DNA from 3 places in the Mesorhizobium sp. BR1-1-2 genome. Region 1 is predicted to be linked to each of the others. Evidence: predicted binding sites of a transcription regulator. Region 1 holds the regulator's gene; each other region holds the start of a gene.

Region 1 (5,447 bases):
GGCAGTGCCGTCATTGGCCGCGACCACCGCGTCGACCTTGTTGTCGTTGGCGGTCAGGAACTGCTCCATGTTCTTCTGGGCGTTGGCCGGCAGCCAGCCATCGGTATAGGCCTCGCCGACATTCTTGATCTTGCCGCTGTCGATGGCGTCCTTGAGCACTTCCATCGAGCCCGAGAACAGGAAATCGGCATTCGGATCCGCACCCGAGCCCTTGATGAAGACGTAGTTGCCTTCCGGCTTCACCTTGAACACTTCGCGGGCCTGCATGCGGCCCACTTCCTTGTTGTCGAAGGTCAGATAGAAAACGTCCTTATTCTCGATCAGGCGGTCATAGCCGACGACCGGAATGCCTTCGTCGAGCGCTTTCTGCACCGCCGGGCCGATGGCGGAGGCGTCCTGCGCCAGGATGATCAGCGAATTGGCGCCCTGCGAGATCAGGCTCTCGACGTCGGTGAGCTGCTTGCCGGGGTTGGACTGGGCGTCGGCGGAAATATACTTGTCGCCGGCGGCTTCGATCGCCTTCTTCATGGCGGCCTCGTCGGTCTTCCAACGCTCTTCCTGGAAGTTCGACCAGGAAACGCCGATGACCTTGTCCTTCGCCTGCGCGACCGACGCGAGCGTCAGCGACATGGCGACACCCGCCAGGATAGCGGCTGTGAATCTCTTCATCTTATCCTCCCTGCGCCGCGTATGGCGCGACCAAACAGGCCCGAAGGCCGGCACAAAGGCTCTATTTTTTCGAGCCTCGAAAAAACACTGGTCCATCGTCGGAACGCTGTCAACGTCGATTCTGATGTATTTTGATGTCCTCGTGAATTTTTTTCGAGCTCCGGAATAAATAATGACAGCCAAGGCCGGTTCTGCCAGTATTTGGCGGTCGCTGGGCCTGGGGAGAGAAGACGGCGACCGGGAGGATGCGAGAAACATGTCGGTCGGAATCCGCCACGACGATCTGCGCCGACGCAATCGGGCGATGGTGATCGCGGCCGTGCGCCGTGCCGGGCAGCCCTCGCGCACCGAGATTGCCGCGACCACCGGGCTCAGCCATTCCACCATATCGGCGATCTCCTCCGACCTGATCGGCGAAGGCATCCTGGCGCAGAGCAAGCCGAGCGAGGCCGGTGCGATGAAACGCGGCCGGCCGCAGATCGGCCTCAGCCTCAACCCTGAAGCCGCGGCGGTGATGACCGTGGTGCTGTCGCTGAATTTCCTCTCCGTCGCCGTCATCGACTATGCCGGCCAGGTGATATCGGAGGAGCAGCGCCGGCTGGACACGCTGACCATGTCGCGCGAGGCGCTGATCGGCGAATGCGTAGCCATCGTCAGGCGGCGGTTCGAGGATCCCGACCTCGACGTCGCCAGCATCGCCCGTATCGCGCTGGCGATCCAGGGCATCACCGACACGGAGGCGCGCGCCATGCTGTGGTCGCCGATCACGCCGCAGACCGATATTGCCTTCGCCGACATACTGGAGGCCGAGTTCGGCATTCCCGCCACCATGGAGAACGATTGCAACATGATGGCGGTGGCGCTGCGCTGGCGCGATCCCCGGCGCTACCGCGACGACTTCATCGCCATCCTGTTGTCACACGGCATCGGCATGGGCCTGGTGCTGAAGGGCGAACTGTTCACCGGCACCCATTCATCCGGAGGCGAGTTCGGCCACATGATCCATCGCCCGGGTGGGGCGCTCTGCCGCTGCGGGCGGCGCGGCTGTGTCGAGGCCTATGCCGGGAACTATGCCATCTGGCGCAACGCGAGGCAGCTTGGCGAGGACACCGAGCCCGTCGATGTCAGCGACGCCGACATGCGTGCGCTGGCGGCCACGGCGCGCGAAAAGGACGGGCCGGAGCGCGAAGCCTACCGCAAGGCCGGTGAGGCGCTGGGCTACGGCCTTGGCAGCCTGTTCGCCCTGATCGATCCGGCGCCGGTCGCCATGGTCGGCGTCAGCGCCGCCGCCTTCGACTTGATCGAGCCGGCTCTGCGCGAAGCCATTGCCCAGACCGCCGGCGGACAGCACTCGAAATCGATTTCCTTCGACACCGAGCCGAACGAACTGCCGCTGATCCGCGAGGGCTGCGCCATGCGCGCGCTGACCTTCGTCGACCAGGAAATTTTCGCACCGGGGGCACAAGCGAAATCAGGCGTGGGCGAGAATGTTGCGTGACATATCCCTAGGCTTCGCGGATCGCATACCCCGCGCCACGGATAGTACGGATCACGTCAGGCATGCGGCCGTTGTTGACCGCCTTGCGCAGCCGGCCGACATGGACGTCCACGGTGCGCTCGTCGATATAGATCGTTTCGCCCCAGACATTGTCGAGCAGCTGGCTGCGCGAGAACACGCGGCCGGGATGGCGCATCATGAATTCGAGCAGACGGAACTCGGTCGGCCCGAGCCGGATCTCGCTCTTCTTGCGGTAGACCCGGTGCGATTCACGGTCGAGCACGATGTCGCCGACCTTGAGCACGCTGGACAGCACTTCCGGCTTGGCGCGGCGCAGCAGCGCCTTGACGCGTGCCATGAATTCCGGCGTTGAGAACGGCTTGACCAAATAGTCGTCGGCGCCGGTGGAGAGACCTCGCACCCGATCGCTTTCTTCGCCGCGCGCCGTCAGCATGATAATCGGCAGCCGCTCGGTCTCGGGCCGCATCCGGAGACGGCGGCAGAGCTCGATGCCGGAAACCGCCGGCACCATCCAGTCGAGCACAAGAAGGTCGGGGACATTCTCCTGCAAGCGGATCTCGGCCTCGTCGCCGCGCGTCACCACCTCGACCTGGTAACCCTCCGATTCCAGATTGTAACGGAGCAGCACACCCAGCGGCTCCTCGTCCTCCACCACCATGATGCGTGGCGCGATCATCGACTGGTCACCCCTGCCGTCACGCCGCTGGCGCCGACATCGCCGTTTCGTCCTGCTTCGGGCGATTGGCGGGCAATTGCGTGCCGGTCAGCACATAATAGGCATTTTCGGCAATGTTGGTCACATGATCACCGATGCGCTCGAGATTCTTGGCGCAGAACAAAAGATGCGTGCAGGCGGTGATGTTGCGCGGATCCTCCATCATGTAGGTCAGCAGCTCGCGGAACACCGATGTGTATTTGACGTCGATGCGTTCATCGTCGGCGCGCAGCTTGGCTAGCGCCGAGGCATCACGGGCGCCATACTCCTCGATCACGCCCTGCACCTGGATCAATACCAGCTGCGCCATGGCATCGATGGAGTGCGACAGGTCGCGCGGCGTGGCGGCCAGGCCGACGGTGCCGACGCGCTTGGCGATGTTCTTGGCGAGATCGCCGATGCGTTCGAGATCTCCCGCCATGCGGATCGAGCCGACGACATGGCGCAGATCGTCCGCCATGGGCTGCCGCTTGGCGATCAGCGTGATGGCGCGGTCGTCGAGTTCGCGCTGGCGCGCATCCATGATCGCGTCGTCGGAGACGACGCGCTGGGCGAGCGCATTGTCGGAATTCAGGAGCGCCTTGGTGGCGCCGCCGACCATCGATGAGGCGAGATCGCCCATGTCGCGGATCAGCCTGCTGATCTGTCCGAGATCTTCGTCAAAGGCTGCGACTGTATGTTCGGCCATGATCTTGGTCCTCGTATGCCTGGGATCAGCCGAAGCGGCCGGTGATATAGTCCTGCGTGCGCTTCTCGCGGGGCGACGTGAAGATCTTCTCGGTGCGGTCGAACTCGACCAGCTCGCCCAGATACATGAAGGCGGTCTGCTTCGACACGCGCGCCGCCTGCTGCATGTTATGGGTGACGATGACGATCGTATAATCGGCCTGCAGCTCGTCGATCAGTTCCTCGATCTTGGCGGTCGACAGCGGATCGAGCGCCGAGGCAGGCTCGTCGAGCAGGATGACCTCTGGCTTCACCGCCACCGTGCGGGCGATGCAGAGGCGCTGCTGCTGGCCGCCCGAAAGGCTGAGGCCACTGGCGTTGAGCTTGTCCTTGACCTCGCTCCACAGTGCCGCGCGCTTCAGCGCCTGCTCGACACGGCCGTCCATCTCGGCCTTGCTGAGCTTCTCATAGAGCCTGACGCCGAACGCGATGTTCTCGTAAATCGACATCGGGAACGGCGTCGGCTTCTGAAACACCATGCCGATCTTGGTCCTGAGCAGGTTGAGGTCCTGCGAACGGTCGAGGATGTTCTGGCCGTCGAGCAGCACCTGGCCCTCGGCGCTCTGCTTCGGGTAGAGCTCGTAGATGCGGTTGAAGACGCGCAGCAGCGTCGATTTCCCGCAGCCCGAAGGCCCGATGAAGGCGGTGACGCTGCGCTCAGGCAGCGACAGGCTGATATCCTTCAGCGCCTTCGACTGGCCGTAGTAGAAATTGAGGTTCTTGACCTCGATCTTGGCTTTCTCGACCGCGACTTCGGGCGTGTTCAACTCGGTGGACAACATCGGTTTCATCTGTCCTCTCTGCGTCCGGTAAGGCTGCGGGCGAAGATGCTCAGCCCGAGAACCGTAAGGGTGATTATGAGTGCGCCGGTCCACGCCAGTTGCTGCCATTCCTCGTAGGGGCTGAGAGCGAACTGGAAGATGGTGACGGGCAGGCTGGCCATCGGCGCGTTGAGATTGCTCGACCAGAACTGGTTGTTGAGCGCTGTGAAGAGCAGCGGCGCCGTCTCGCCGGAAATGCGGGCGATGGCCAGCAATATGCCGGTGACGATGCCCGACAGCGCCGCACGGTAGGCGACCGAGCGGATGACCACCCAGCGCGGCGCGCCGATCGCAGCGCCGGCCTCGCGCAAGGCGTTAGGCACCAGGTTGAGCATGTCCTCGGTGGTGCGCACGACGACCGGGAGGACCAGGATGGCCAGCGCGACGGCACCGGCGATCGCCGAGAAATGTCCCATCGGCCGCACCAGCAGCTCGTAGACGAACAGGCCGACGATGATCGAGGGTGCCGACAGCAGGATGTCGTTGATGAAGCGCACGATCGTGGTGAGGCGCGAGAAGCGGCCATATTCGGCCATGTAGGTCCCAGCGAGGACACCGATCGGCGTGCCGACGATGACGGCGATGACTGTCATCATGATACTGCCGTAGATGGCATTGAGCAGGCCGCCGGCATCGCCGGGCGGCGGTGTCATTTCGGTGAACACAGACAGCGAAACACCCGACAGGCCCTTATAGAGCAGTGCGCCGAGGATCAGCGCCAGCCAGGCCAGGCCGACGCCCGCCGCCGTGACGCATAGCGTCATCATCACGGCATTCCTGCGCTTGCGTCGATTGTGAAGCGATGTGGCCGTCGACATCGGTCAGGCTCCCGTGCGGCTGTCCATGCGCAGCAGCATGTAGCGCGCAAGGGCAAGGATCAGGAAAGTGATGACGAACAGGATCAGGCCGAGCGCCACCAGCGAAGACGTATAGAGATCGCCGTCGGCTTCGGTGAATTCGTTGGCGATGGTTGCCGAGATCGTCGTGCCGGGCGCGA
Region 2 (5,447 bases), on a different contig from region 1:
CAAGGGCCAATATGAGGGCGCCGATTCGCTCGGCCTCGGCTATTGGCAGAAGATGGCACTGATCGTACTGCCGCAGGCGCTGAAGCTAGTCATTCCCGGCATCGTCAACACGTTCATCGGCATGTTCAAGGACACCAGCCTGGTCCTCATCATTTCGATGTTCGACCTGCTCGGCGTGGTCAAGCAGAACTTCTCGGACGCCAACTGGGCGACGCCGCAGACCGCGAAATCCGGTCTCGTCTTCGCCGCCTTCGTGTTTTGGCTGTTCTGCTTCGGCATGTCGCGCTATTCAATGTATACGGAACGCCGGCTCGACACCGGTTACAAACGATAAAAGGGGATTGGTTCATGGCCACCGAAAACGCCGTCAGCGCGGAAGAGATCAAGGTCAATGCCGCGAAGATGCACATCTCGACCACCGATGTCGCCATCGACATCATCGCCATGCACAAATGGTATGGCGAGTTCCATGTGCTGAAGGACATCAACCTCAAGGTGATGCGCGGCGAGCGCATCGTCATCTGCGGCCCGTCCGGCTCCGGAAAGTCCACCATGATCCGCTGCATCAACCGGCTCGAAGAACACCAGAAGGGCAAGATCTTCGTCGACGGCAAGGAATTGACCAACGATCTCAAGAAGATCGACGAGGTGCGCCGAGAGGTCGGCATGGTGTTCCAGCACTTCAACCTGTTCCCCCACCTGACCATCCTGGAGAACTGCACGCTGGCGCCGATCTGGGTCCGCAAGACGCCGAAGAAGCAGGCCGAGGAAATCGCCATGCATTTCCTCAAGCGCGTCAAGATCCCCGAACAGGCCAACAAATATCCGGGCCAGCTCTCCGGCGGCCAGCAGCAGCGCGTGGCGATTGCCCGTTCGCTGTGCATGAACCCGCGCATCATGCTGTTCGATGAGCCGACCTCCGCTCTCGACCCGGAAATGATCAAGGAAGTGCTGGAGACCATGGTTAGCCTTGCCGAGGAAGGCATGACCATGCTGTGCGTCACCCACGAAATGGGCTTTGCGCGGAAAGTCGCGAACCGGGTGATCTTCATGGATCAGGGCCAGATCGTCGAGCAGAACACGCCGGCCGAGTTCTTCGATCACCCGCGCCACGAGCGCACGAAGCTGTTCCTGTCGCAGATATTGCACTGAGCGCTGCTTCGTCGAAATGGAAGGAGCCCGGCCGCGCCACGGTCGGGCTTTTTCACACTTGGCCGACCGGATCGTTTCGATTGAAACGTGCTGGAATCGCAAGAACTATGCCCGGATGAGAAAACGCCTTCGTTTCCTGGCCGTGCTGGTTGCCGCGGTGGTGCTGGTCGCGGCACTCGGCACGCTGGTGCCGCGACCACTCTGGCCGGCTGCCGCGGCCGGCGAGGGCGTCAGGCACATTCTGGTGCTGAGCAATCCGATCCACACCGACATCGCCATTCCCGTCGATGACGGCGTGCGCCGACGCTTTCGCTTCCTCGCCGCTGCCGGCCAGCCTTCCGATGCGCCCGAGGTGCGCTACATCGTCTTCGGCTGGGGCGGCCGCGCCTTCTACCTGGAGACGCCGACCTGGTCGCAGCTGAAGGCGATGCCCGTATTCAAGGCCCTGACGCTTGACGCTTCAGTGATGCATGTCGAGGTCGCCGGCGATATCTCCGGACCCGATGTCGCCGGCTTCGACATCCCGGAAGACCGCTTTGCCGCATTGCTCGACTTCATCGATGCGAGCTTTCAGCAAGGACCAGGCGGGCCGATCGTCATCGCCGGTGCCGCCTATTCCGATTTCGACCGCTTCTATGAGGCGAACGGCCATTTCAATGCGCTGGTCGGCTGCAACACCTGGACGGCCGCCGCCTTGCGAACCGCCGGCCTGCGCACCGGTTGGTGGAACCCGCTGCCGGTCTCGCTTGGGTGGTCGATGCGGTTGTACAATTGATGATCCGGCCATCAGCCGACGTCACATGGCTGAAGAGCGCAGTTCAAAACATGGGTGCTGTCCCGCCAGCCTGTCGCGGCTGCGTTTTCACCGCCTCACAATCTTCCGCTCCTCCCATCCATAGAGCCAGTCCAGATCCGCCGCGAGCTTCTCCGCCGGCCGCGTCGCCAGGATCAGGTTGCGGGCGATCGCCACCGGGCCCGAGGCATGCCAGGCGAGGCGATTGAGGGCTCCACGCCGGATAACCTTGGCGACGCGCGGTCGCCGCAGGTTCTCCCAGATGGTGAGGCTTTGCCCTGGGTCGGCTGGGAAGTCGGCGATCAAATTGGCAAGCGTTACCGCATCCTCGATGGCCATTGCCGCGCCCTGCGCCGCGAAGGGCGTCATGGCATGCGCCGCGTCGCCGATCAGTGCCACCCCCTCCGGCATCGTCCAGCGCCTTTGCTCCACGGTGTGGATCGGAAAGGCGGTCCATGGACCGGCTAAGGTGACGAGTCTCGCCAGCGCTGGCGACGTGCCGCGCATAGCACCGGCAAGGATGGCGGGATCGGCATGACCCGACCAGCCTTCGGCAATGCGCTTGCCCTTGGTGAAGGCGACCAGGTTAAAGGCGCTGCCCCTGCTGACGGGGTAGGCTACCATGTGGAAATCGGGATGCAGGAAGGTGGTGACGCAGTCGGCGGCGCCGAGCGCGGCAAAGGCTCGCCCTGCTTCGCTGTCCGCGCCGACCGTGGCGCGCCAGGCCAGCTCGCCGGCGAAATGGCTATTCGCGAAGCCGGCTCCGCCGCCTGGACTGGCAAACCTCCGCACCGCTGACCAAACGCCATCGGCACCGACCAGCAGAGATTCTTCGGTATCCATGACCTTGCGGCCGACCCCGTCTGTCATGGTGATAACGAGTGAACCGGTGGCCACGCTGCTGACCTGCGCGCCGGCGGTGAGATGGATGCCAGGCATCTGGGCAACACGCGCCATCAGCGCGTTTTGCAGGTCCGCTCGATGCGCCACGAGGTAGGGCGCACCCCAGCGTGCCTCACCGGCTTGCCCAAGCGGCACGCGCGCCAGTTCACGCAGACTTGCGGCATCCTTCAGCACCACGGCTTCCGGCTTGACGGCATTGGGAAGAAGTGCGTCGAGTACGCCGCGCTCACGCAGGATGCGCGTCGCGTTGGGCGAAAGCTGGATGCCGGCGCCCGCCGCCTCGAGGCGCTGCGCCTGTTCGAAGATCCGTACGGGATATCCGCGCTCGGCGAAAGCCAGCGCCGCGGTCAGCCCGGCAATACCCGCCCCGGCGATGATGACTTGCCGGGACTGTGCGTCTGCCATTGGCCCGGCCGCTGGAGGTCAGGCGGCCTGGTCGATGTAGAGGCAGCCAGCCGGCAGCGTTTCCATCGCCGTCAGCTTCGGCGAATAGCGGTAAAGCGTCGAGCAGTAGGGGCAGACCTTCTCATTGTCGTCGCCCATGTCGAGAAACACATGCGGATGGTCGAAGGGCGGGTTGGCCCCGGTGCACATGAATTCCTTGACGCCGATATCGATCGCCGGATGGCCCGCATCGTTCTGGAAATGGGGAATGGAACCGCCTGCCATCGTCGTCTCCTTTAGCGCAGTCTGCTCAGCGTTTGGATCATAACCGGCCTGTTTGCAAGTTCGATGAAATGAAACTGTCGCAAAAGCCTGTCAGAGGATAAGTTAAGCCGGTTAACCGGCTGGAGCATCGCAGCCAGGCGCAACAGCCTGGGCGCCGCCCGAAAGCGGCGAAGCAACCAGACGTGGGAAGAGCAGGAACCATGAACGAACTGAAGCCGGTCCAGAGCGAGTTCATCAATGCGGAAGCGGCAAGCCCGGAAGGCAATCCGGATCGTTTCGTCAATCGCGAGTTCTCCTGGTTGCAGTTCAACCGCCGCGTGCTCGAGGAATCGCAGAACGCAAACCATCCGCTGCTGGAGAGGGTACGTTTCCTGTCGATCTCCGCAGCCAATCTCGATGAGTTCTTCATGGTGCGCGTAGCCGGTCTCGCCGGCCAGGTTCGCGAAGGCATCGTGTTGAGAAGCCCGGACGGGCGTACCCCCGAACAGCAGCTCGAACAGCTGCTGCGTGAGGTCGAACGGTTGCAGGAAGACCAGCAGAAGAGCCTCTCGGCGCTGACCGTGCTGCTCAACAAGGAAGGCATCGAGAGCATCACCCGCGACGCGCTGACGAAGGATGAGAAGGCCTGGCTTGAGGAGCACTTCCAGGATCAGGTGTTTCCTGTTCTCACGCCATTGTCGATCGACCCGGCGCACCCATTCCCGTTCATCCCCAATCTCGGCTTCTCGATGGCGCTGCAGCTTCGCCATCGCAAGAACGGCGAGGAGATGAGCGCGCTCCTGCGCCTGCCGGTGGCGCTGAAGCGCTTCATCCGCCTGCCGGACCGCAAGCACCATGTCCGCTTCATCCCGCTGGAAGAGGCGGTCGGCCTCTACATCGGCAAGTTGTTCCCGGGTTACGAGGTCAAGGGCTCCGGCACGTTCCGCATCATTCGCGACAGCGACATCGAGGTCGAGGAGGAATCGGAAGATCTCGTGCGCCTGTTCGAGACCGCGCTGAAGCGCCGCCGCCGCGGCTCCGTCATTCGCATCGAGTTCGACATGCTCATGCCGGCCGAACTGCGCGAATTCGTCGCCGGGGAACTCGGCGTCTCGTCGAGCCGCATCAGCGTCCTGACCGGCCCGCTGGCGCTCAGCCAGATTTCGGAGATCGTGGCCGTTGCCCGCGACGACCTCAAATTCACGCCCTACAATCCGCGTTTCCCGGAGCGCATCCGCGAGCATGGGGGCGATTGCTTCGCCGCCATCCGCGAGAAGGACATCATCGTCCACCACCCTTACGAATCCTTCGACGTCGTGGTTCAGTTCCTGCGCCAGGCGATGGCCGACCCGGAAGTGGTGGCGATCAAGCAGACGCTTTACCGCACCTCCAATGACAGCCCGATCGTGCGTGCGCTGGTCGACGCGGCCGAGGCCGGCAAGTCGGTGACGGCCCTGGTCGAGCTCAAGGCCCGCTTCGACGAGGAGGCCAACATCCGCTGGGCGCGCGACCTCGAACGCGCCGGCGTCCAGGTCGTGTTCGGCTTCCTCGAGCTCAAGACCCACGCCAAAATGTCTCTGGTGGTGCGGCGCGAGGACGGAAAGCTGCGCAACTATGTGCATCTGGGCACCGGCAACTACCATCCGGTGACTGCGCGCATCTACACCGACCTGTCCTTCTTCACTACCGATGCCACGATCGCGCGCGATGTCGCGCAGTTGTTCAACTTCATCACCGGCTATGCCGAGCCGACCGCGGAAATGCGGCTGGCGATCTCGCCCTTCACGCTGAGAAACCGCATCCTGCAGCACATTTCCGATGAGGTCGCCCACGCGCTCGAGGGACGCCCGGCGCGCATCTGGATGAAGATGAACGCCCTTGTCGATCCGATCATCATCGATGCGCTCTATGACGCCAGCCGCGCCGGCGTCGAGATCGACCTCGTCGTGCG
Region 3 (5,447 bases), on a different contig from region 1:
CGTCGTCGACGGCAGACAAGTGCGCGAGCCTATCGCCGCCATGCCGGGCGTCTTCCGCCTGTCGATCGACCTTGCCGTCAAGGAGGCCGAACGCGCGGCAAAGCTCGGCATCCCCGCGCTCGCCACCTTTCCGAATGTGGACATTTCGCTGCGCGACCAGACCGGCTCACATATCCTCGATCCCGACAACGTCATCAACCGCGCCACGCGCGCGATCAAGGACGCGGTGCCTGAAATCGGCGTCATCACCGACGCCGCGCTCGACCCATTCACCAGCCATGGCCATGACGGCATCCTGCGTGACGGTCTCATCGTCAATGACGAGACGGTGGAACAGGTGACCGCGGCAGCCGTCATCCAGGCCGCGGCCGGCGCCGACATCATCGCGCCGTCCGACATGATGGACGGCCGCATCGGCGCCATTCGCGATGCGCTCGACGCAAACGGTTTCCAGGACGTGGCGATCATGTCCTATGCAACGAAATTCGCCTCCGCCTTCTACGGGCCGTACCGCGAGGCGGTCGGCACGGCCGGTCTGCTCAAGGGCGACAAGAAGACCTATTACATCGACCACGCCAATTCGGACGAAGCGGTGCGCGAGGCCGAGCAGGACCTGGCCGAAGGCGCCGACATGCTGATGGTCAAGCCCGGCCTGCCCTATCTCGATATCATCCGAAGGCTGAAGGACGAATTTGCGGTGCCGACCTTCGCCTACCAGGTGTCGGGCGAATATTCGATGATCAAGGCGGCGGGCGCCAATGGCTGGATCGACGGCGAAAAGGCCATGCTGGAATCGCTTCTTGCCTTCAAACGTGCCGGCTGCGACGGAATCCTCACCTATTTCGCCCCTGAGGTGGCGGCGATGCTGAGGGGTTAAGCCGTCTGATCGTTTGGAATTTCAGTCTAATCCGTTACAATGAATCATGCGCAAGGATGAGATCATCGAACGGTTGCGGAGAAACGCGGATGCCATCCGAGGCATGGGCGCGACATCGCTTTACCTATTTGGATCCATCGCACGCGACAGTGGGAACACTGACAGCGATCTCGACTTGTTCATCGACTATGATCCGACGCGGCGGTTTTCGCTGATCGATCTGGTGGGTATCAAGCAATTTCTCGAAGAGAATATCTCGGCGGAGATCGACCTCACCACACGCGATAGCCTTCATCCGATGTTGAAAGCCGAGATCGAGCGATCGGCCGTGTGCGTATTCTGATGGGAGCCCGCCGGATCGAGCCAATCCTAGCCGAGATCATGACGGCCTTGGATGGCATCGACGCTGCCACCGCGGGCAAGACTCTCGAAATTTTCGTAACAGCTGGCTACTTCGCCATGGCGTCGAGCGCGGCATCGAGATTATTTCTGAAGCCACGCGGCATATCCCGGACGATTTGATCATTCTTGCTCCAGAAATCCCTTGGAAACAGGTTCGTGGAATAGGCAACATTCTACGCCACGAATATCACAAGACGTCCGAAGCTCTCGTCTGGGCAGTAGTTGCAGACAGCCTACCGCCGCTACGCCTGGCCATCGAGCGAATCCTCAAGGCTTTGCAAGGCAAATAGCTGCATTTCCTCGCGGGCCGGCTGCGGCCACTCCGCAGCTGCCTGCTGCACAAGCATCCCGGTCACCTTCGTCAGAAGCATTAAGCGTATTGGCGGTGCTGCCGCTAACCGCCGGCAGTTCACCACGTCACAGCAATGGGAATACAGCTTGCAATATGCAATCGGTTGCGTTATTCCATACTGGTTGCAATTTACAATCAGTCTGAGGAGCCTCCATGTCCAAACTTCGCGTCAATGCATTCACCTTGTCGCTCGACGGTTACGGTGCCGGTCCCGACCAGGATTTGAAGAACCCGCTCGGCGTCGGCGGGGAAGCCCTGCACAAATGGATGATTGGTACCCGCACCTTCCGCAAGATGGTGCTCGGAGAAGATGGCGGCACCACCGATACCAACGACGCGTTCGCGGCGGGCAGCTTCGAGAATGTCGGCGCCTGGATCCTCGGCCGCAACATGTTCGGGCCGATCCGCGGCGAATGGCCCGACGAAAACTGGAAGGGCTGGTGGGGCGACAACCCGCCCTATCATGTGCCTGTCTTCGTGCTGACGCACCATGCGCGCGAGCCCATCGTCATGGAAGGCGGCACGACCTTTTACTTCGTTACGGATGGCATCCATTCGGCGCTCGAGCAGGCAAGGGCAGCGGCCAATGGTAGCGATGTGCGGGTCGGCGGCGGCGTCGCCACCGTCCGGCAATATCTTCAGGAGAAGCTCATCGACGAGATGCATCTGGCGATCTCGCCGGTGCTGCTCGGCTCCGGCGAGCACCTCTTCGCCGGGATTGATCTGCCGAAGCTCGGCTATCAGTGCAGCGAACAGGTAGCGACGCCGCTTGCCACGCATGTGGTGATCAAGCGGGCGTAAGGTGGGGAGCGTAATCTCCCCCTCGTGGGGGAGATCGCAGCTTCACCCGCCTCAATACTTCTCCGGCACGTAGAGCTCGCGCGGCAGCACCTGGCGCTCGTATTCGGGATTGAAGACGCGCTCGGGGAGCGTGATCTCCTCGTGCGGCACCTCTTCGTAGGGAACCTGCTGCAAGAGGTGGTCGATGCAGTTCAGCCGCGCTCGCTTCTTGTCGTTGCCCTCGACGATGAACCAGGGCGCCTCCGGAATGTTGGTACGGGCAAAGGTCTCTTCCTTGGCCTTGGTGTACTGTTCCCAGCGCACCCGTGACTGCAGGTCCATCGGCGACAGCTTCCACTGCTTCATCGGATCGTGGATGCGCATCAGGAAGCGCATCTGCTGTTCCTCGTCGGTGATCGAGAACCAGTATTTGACCAGCGTGATGCCCGAGCGGACCAGCATGCGCTCGAACTCCGGCACGTCACGGAAGAATTCCTCCACCTGATCGGGCCCAGCGAAACCCATCACCCGCTCGACGCCGGAACGGTTGTACCACGAGCGGTCGAACAGAACGATCTCGCCGCCGGCCGGCAGGTGCGGCACATAACGCTGGAAATACCATTGCGACTTCTCGCGCTCGGTCGGCGCCGGAAGCGCCACGACGCGGCAGATGCGTGGGTTGAGCCGCTGGGTGATGCGCTTGATGACGCCGCCCTTGCCTGCCGAATCCCGGCCTTCGAAGATCACCACAAGCTTCTTCTTGTGGTAGGCGACCCAGGATTGCAGCTTGATCAGCTCGGATTGCAGCCCGATCAGGTCGCGAAAATACTGCATGCGGTCGATAGAAGGCGGATGCGCGTTCTTGTAGATCCTGGCGATCTCCAACGACAGCGCCGGTTCCGACATCTCCAGTTCATAGTCCTCGTCGAGCGTGTCGGCGAGTTCGGCTTCCAGCCAGTCCCTGGCGCCGGACTTGGGTATGGATTCATTCATCTCGTGCTGCTCCATCTGCAAGCTGCCGCCTCCGGCAACGGCCGGGCGCACTGGCCGCGTCCTGACGGCGGCGCGCAACACCCTGACCGACTGAGTATAGGCCGACAATGACGGTTTTATTGCAGGGGCACGCCACGGCCGCTCATCGGTGTGCGGGGCCGGAGGGCGACAAGCCGCGCGGATTGTCCTACAAATCCAGCAACCCTATCGGGCCATTCTACTCAATCGCGAGGACTGACATGGAATACCGCACTCTCGGCCGTTCCGGCCTGAAGGTTTCGACACTGACCATGGGCACCATGACCTTTGGCGGCGCCGGCCCTTTCGCGGCTGTCGGCAACAGCGATCTCGCCGAGGCGAAGCGCATGATCGATCTATGCATCGATGCCGGCATCAATCTCATCGACACGGCCAATGTCTATTCGAGCGGCCTCTCGGAGGAGATCATCGGCGAGGCGCTCGGCGGCAAGCGCAGGAGCGACGTGCTGATCGCCTCCAAGGCGCGCATGCGCATGGGCGATGGCCCCAATGACGAGGGCCTGTCGCGTTATCATTTGATCCGCGAATGCGAGAAGAGCCTGAAGCGGCTCAAGACCGACGTCATCGACATCTATTTCCTGCACGAATGGGACGGCGTGACGCCACTCGAAGAGACCATCGCCGCGCTCGACACACTGGTCGGCCAGGGCAAGATCCGCTATGTCGGCTGCTCCAACTATTCCGGCTGGCAGGTGATGAAGGCGCTCTCCATCAGCGACAGCCGCCATCAACCGCGCTTCGTCACCCAGCAGATCCACTACACGCTCGAGGCACGCGAAGCCGAATACGAGCTTCTGCCGATCTCGGTCGACCAAGGGCTGGGCGTGCTGGTGTGGAGTCCGCTGGCGGGCGGCCTGCTGTCGGGCAAATATCACCGCGACAGCCCGACCGCGCGCCAGATCGCCGGGTGGTCCGAACCGCCGATCCGCGACGAGGACCGGCTGTGGCGGATCGTCGATGTGCTGGTCGAAATCGGCAAGGCCCGCGGCGTATCCGCCGCACAGGTGGCGCTTGCCTGGCTGCTTGGCAGGCCGGCCGTCAGCTCGCTGGTGATCGGCGGGCGCAACGAGGCCCAGTTCAAGGACAATATCGCCGCGGCCGGCCTGACGCTGACCGGCGAGGAACGTGACCGTCTCGACGCGGTCAGCCGCCCGCCCCTGCTCTATCCCTATTGGCATCAGCAGCTGACGGCAAAGGAACGTTTCGGCGCCGCCGACCTTGTGATCGACCGAAGCAGCTTATAGGAACCCTGATGCCGGCTCCGAGACGTCGGAAGGCGAACGACGCGTAGTCAGCCCACAAGAACAGCAAAAAGGAGCCGCCATGGCACGAGCACCAAATTACGATCAGGAACGCAAGGAACGCGATCGCCAGAAGGCGGCCAAGAAGGCCGAAAAGCTGGCGGCCAAGGCTGCGGCGCGGGAGCGTTCGAAACCCGAGACTGACGCCGAGACTGAAACAGAGGAGTGACGGCGCGCGGCGGCAATCCGCCTGGATCAGGCCGGCGCCTTGTCGCTGACGAAGACGTCCACTTCACGCGCCGCCGCGATAAAGGCGCGCCTTGCGTTCATGGCCGGCTTGTCGCCGGCCAGCGCATCGTGGCAGGCCTGCAGCGCCGCGCGATGCTTGGGAGTGCGCTTGCCGGGCCAGCTGTTCATGAGATAGTCGGAAGCCTCGCGGGCCGAGCGTAAGAGCTGTGTACTTCCCGCCGTGACTGATTTGACGGTCACGGGTACTTCAAATCGGTTGTTTTCCATCGCCCGGTCCTACGCCATCGGCGTCCGCGAAGCGAGGCCGAAAGTGGGGCTCGGGGCCGGCGGTCCTTTTTTCGGCGGCGAGTGGCCTGCCCTGCAGGCTGCATTATGCCGCCACGACGGCAAATCCCCTGGCGCGAAGGCCGCGGCGATCATTGGCCAGCGACGTCAACAGACGGTCGCGACTGCCGACGATATGCTCCGAGAGCAAGCGCGCGGCTTCCTGTGCATCGCCGCTCCGCACGGCGGC

What was found. Region 1 encodes PhoB, which activates phosphate uptake and scavenging genes when phosphate is short. Its sites were predicted from a motif close to TGTCATNNANCTGTCAT; they were not measured.
Region 2: the regulator PhoB is predicted to act here: its motif matches at 3,582-3,598, upstream of LB551_RS05925 (RNA degradosome polyphosphate kinase).
Region 3: the regulator PhoB is predicted to act here: its motif matches at 3,512-3,528, upstream of ppk2 (polyphosphate kinase 2).

Annotation. Positions count from the first base shown of each region.
Region 1 covers NZ_JAIUID010000018.1:59,386-64,832, reverse strand. Annotated here, with positions in the region: gene xylF (D-xylose ABC transporter substrate-binding protein) at 1-669, opposite strand, end outside; gene LB551_RS26735 (ROK family protein) at 926-2,167, shown strand; gene phoB (phosphate regulon transcriptional regulator PhoB) at 2,175-2,864, opposite strand; gene phoU (phosphate signaling complex protein PhoU) at 2,884-3,591, opposite strand; gene pstB (phosphate ABC transporter ATP-binding protein PstB) at 3,617-4,420, opposite strand; gene pstA (phosphate ABC transporter permease PstA) at 4,417-5,268, opposite strand; gene pstC (phosphate ABC transporter permease subunit PstC) at 5,272-5,447, opposite strand, start outside.
Region 2 covers NZ_JAIUID010000002.1:526,232-531,678, reverse strand. Annotated here, with positions in the region: gene LB551_RS05950 (amino acid ABC transporter permease) at 1-334, shown strand, start outside; gene LB551_RS05945 (amino acid ABC transporter ATP-binding protein) at 403-1,152, shown strand; gene LB551_RS05940 (TIGR02117 family protein) at 1,268-1,927, shown strand; gene LB551_RS05935 (FAD-dependent monooxygenase) at 2,015-3,253, opposite strand; gene LB551_RS05930 (zinc-finger domain-containing protein) at 3,272-3,517, opposite strand; gene LB551_RS05925 (RNA degradosome polyphosphate kinase) at 3,718-5,447, shown strand, end outside.
Region 3 covers NZ_JAIUID010000002.1:361,159-366,605, forward strand. Annotated here, with positions in the region: gene hemB (porphobilinogen synthase) at 1-877, shown strand, start outside; gene LB551_RS05140 (nucleotidyltransferase family protein) at 924-1,220, shown strand; partial or broken gene LB551_RS30020 (DUF86 domain-containing protein) at 1,351-1,569, shown strand; gene LB551_RS05150 (dihydrofolate reductase family protein) at 1,785-2,432, shown strand; gene ppk2 (polyphosphate kinase 2) at 2,484-3,404, opposite strand; gene LB551_RS05160 (aldo/keto reductase) at 3,644-4,687, shown strand; gene LB551_RS05165 (hypothetical protein) at 4,767-4,913, shown strand; gene LB551_RS05170 (DUF982 domain-containing protein) at 4,940-5,173, opposite strand; gene LB551_RS05175 (GntR family transcriptional regulator) at 5,304-5,447, opposite strand, start outside.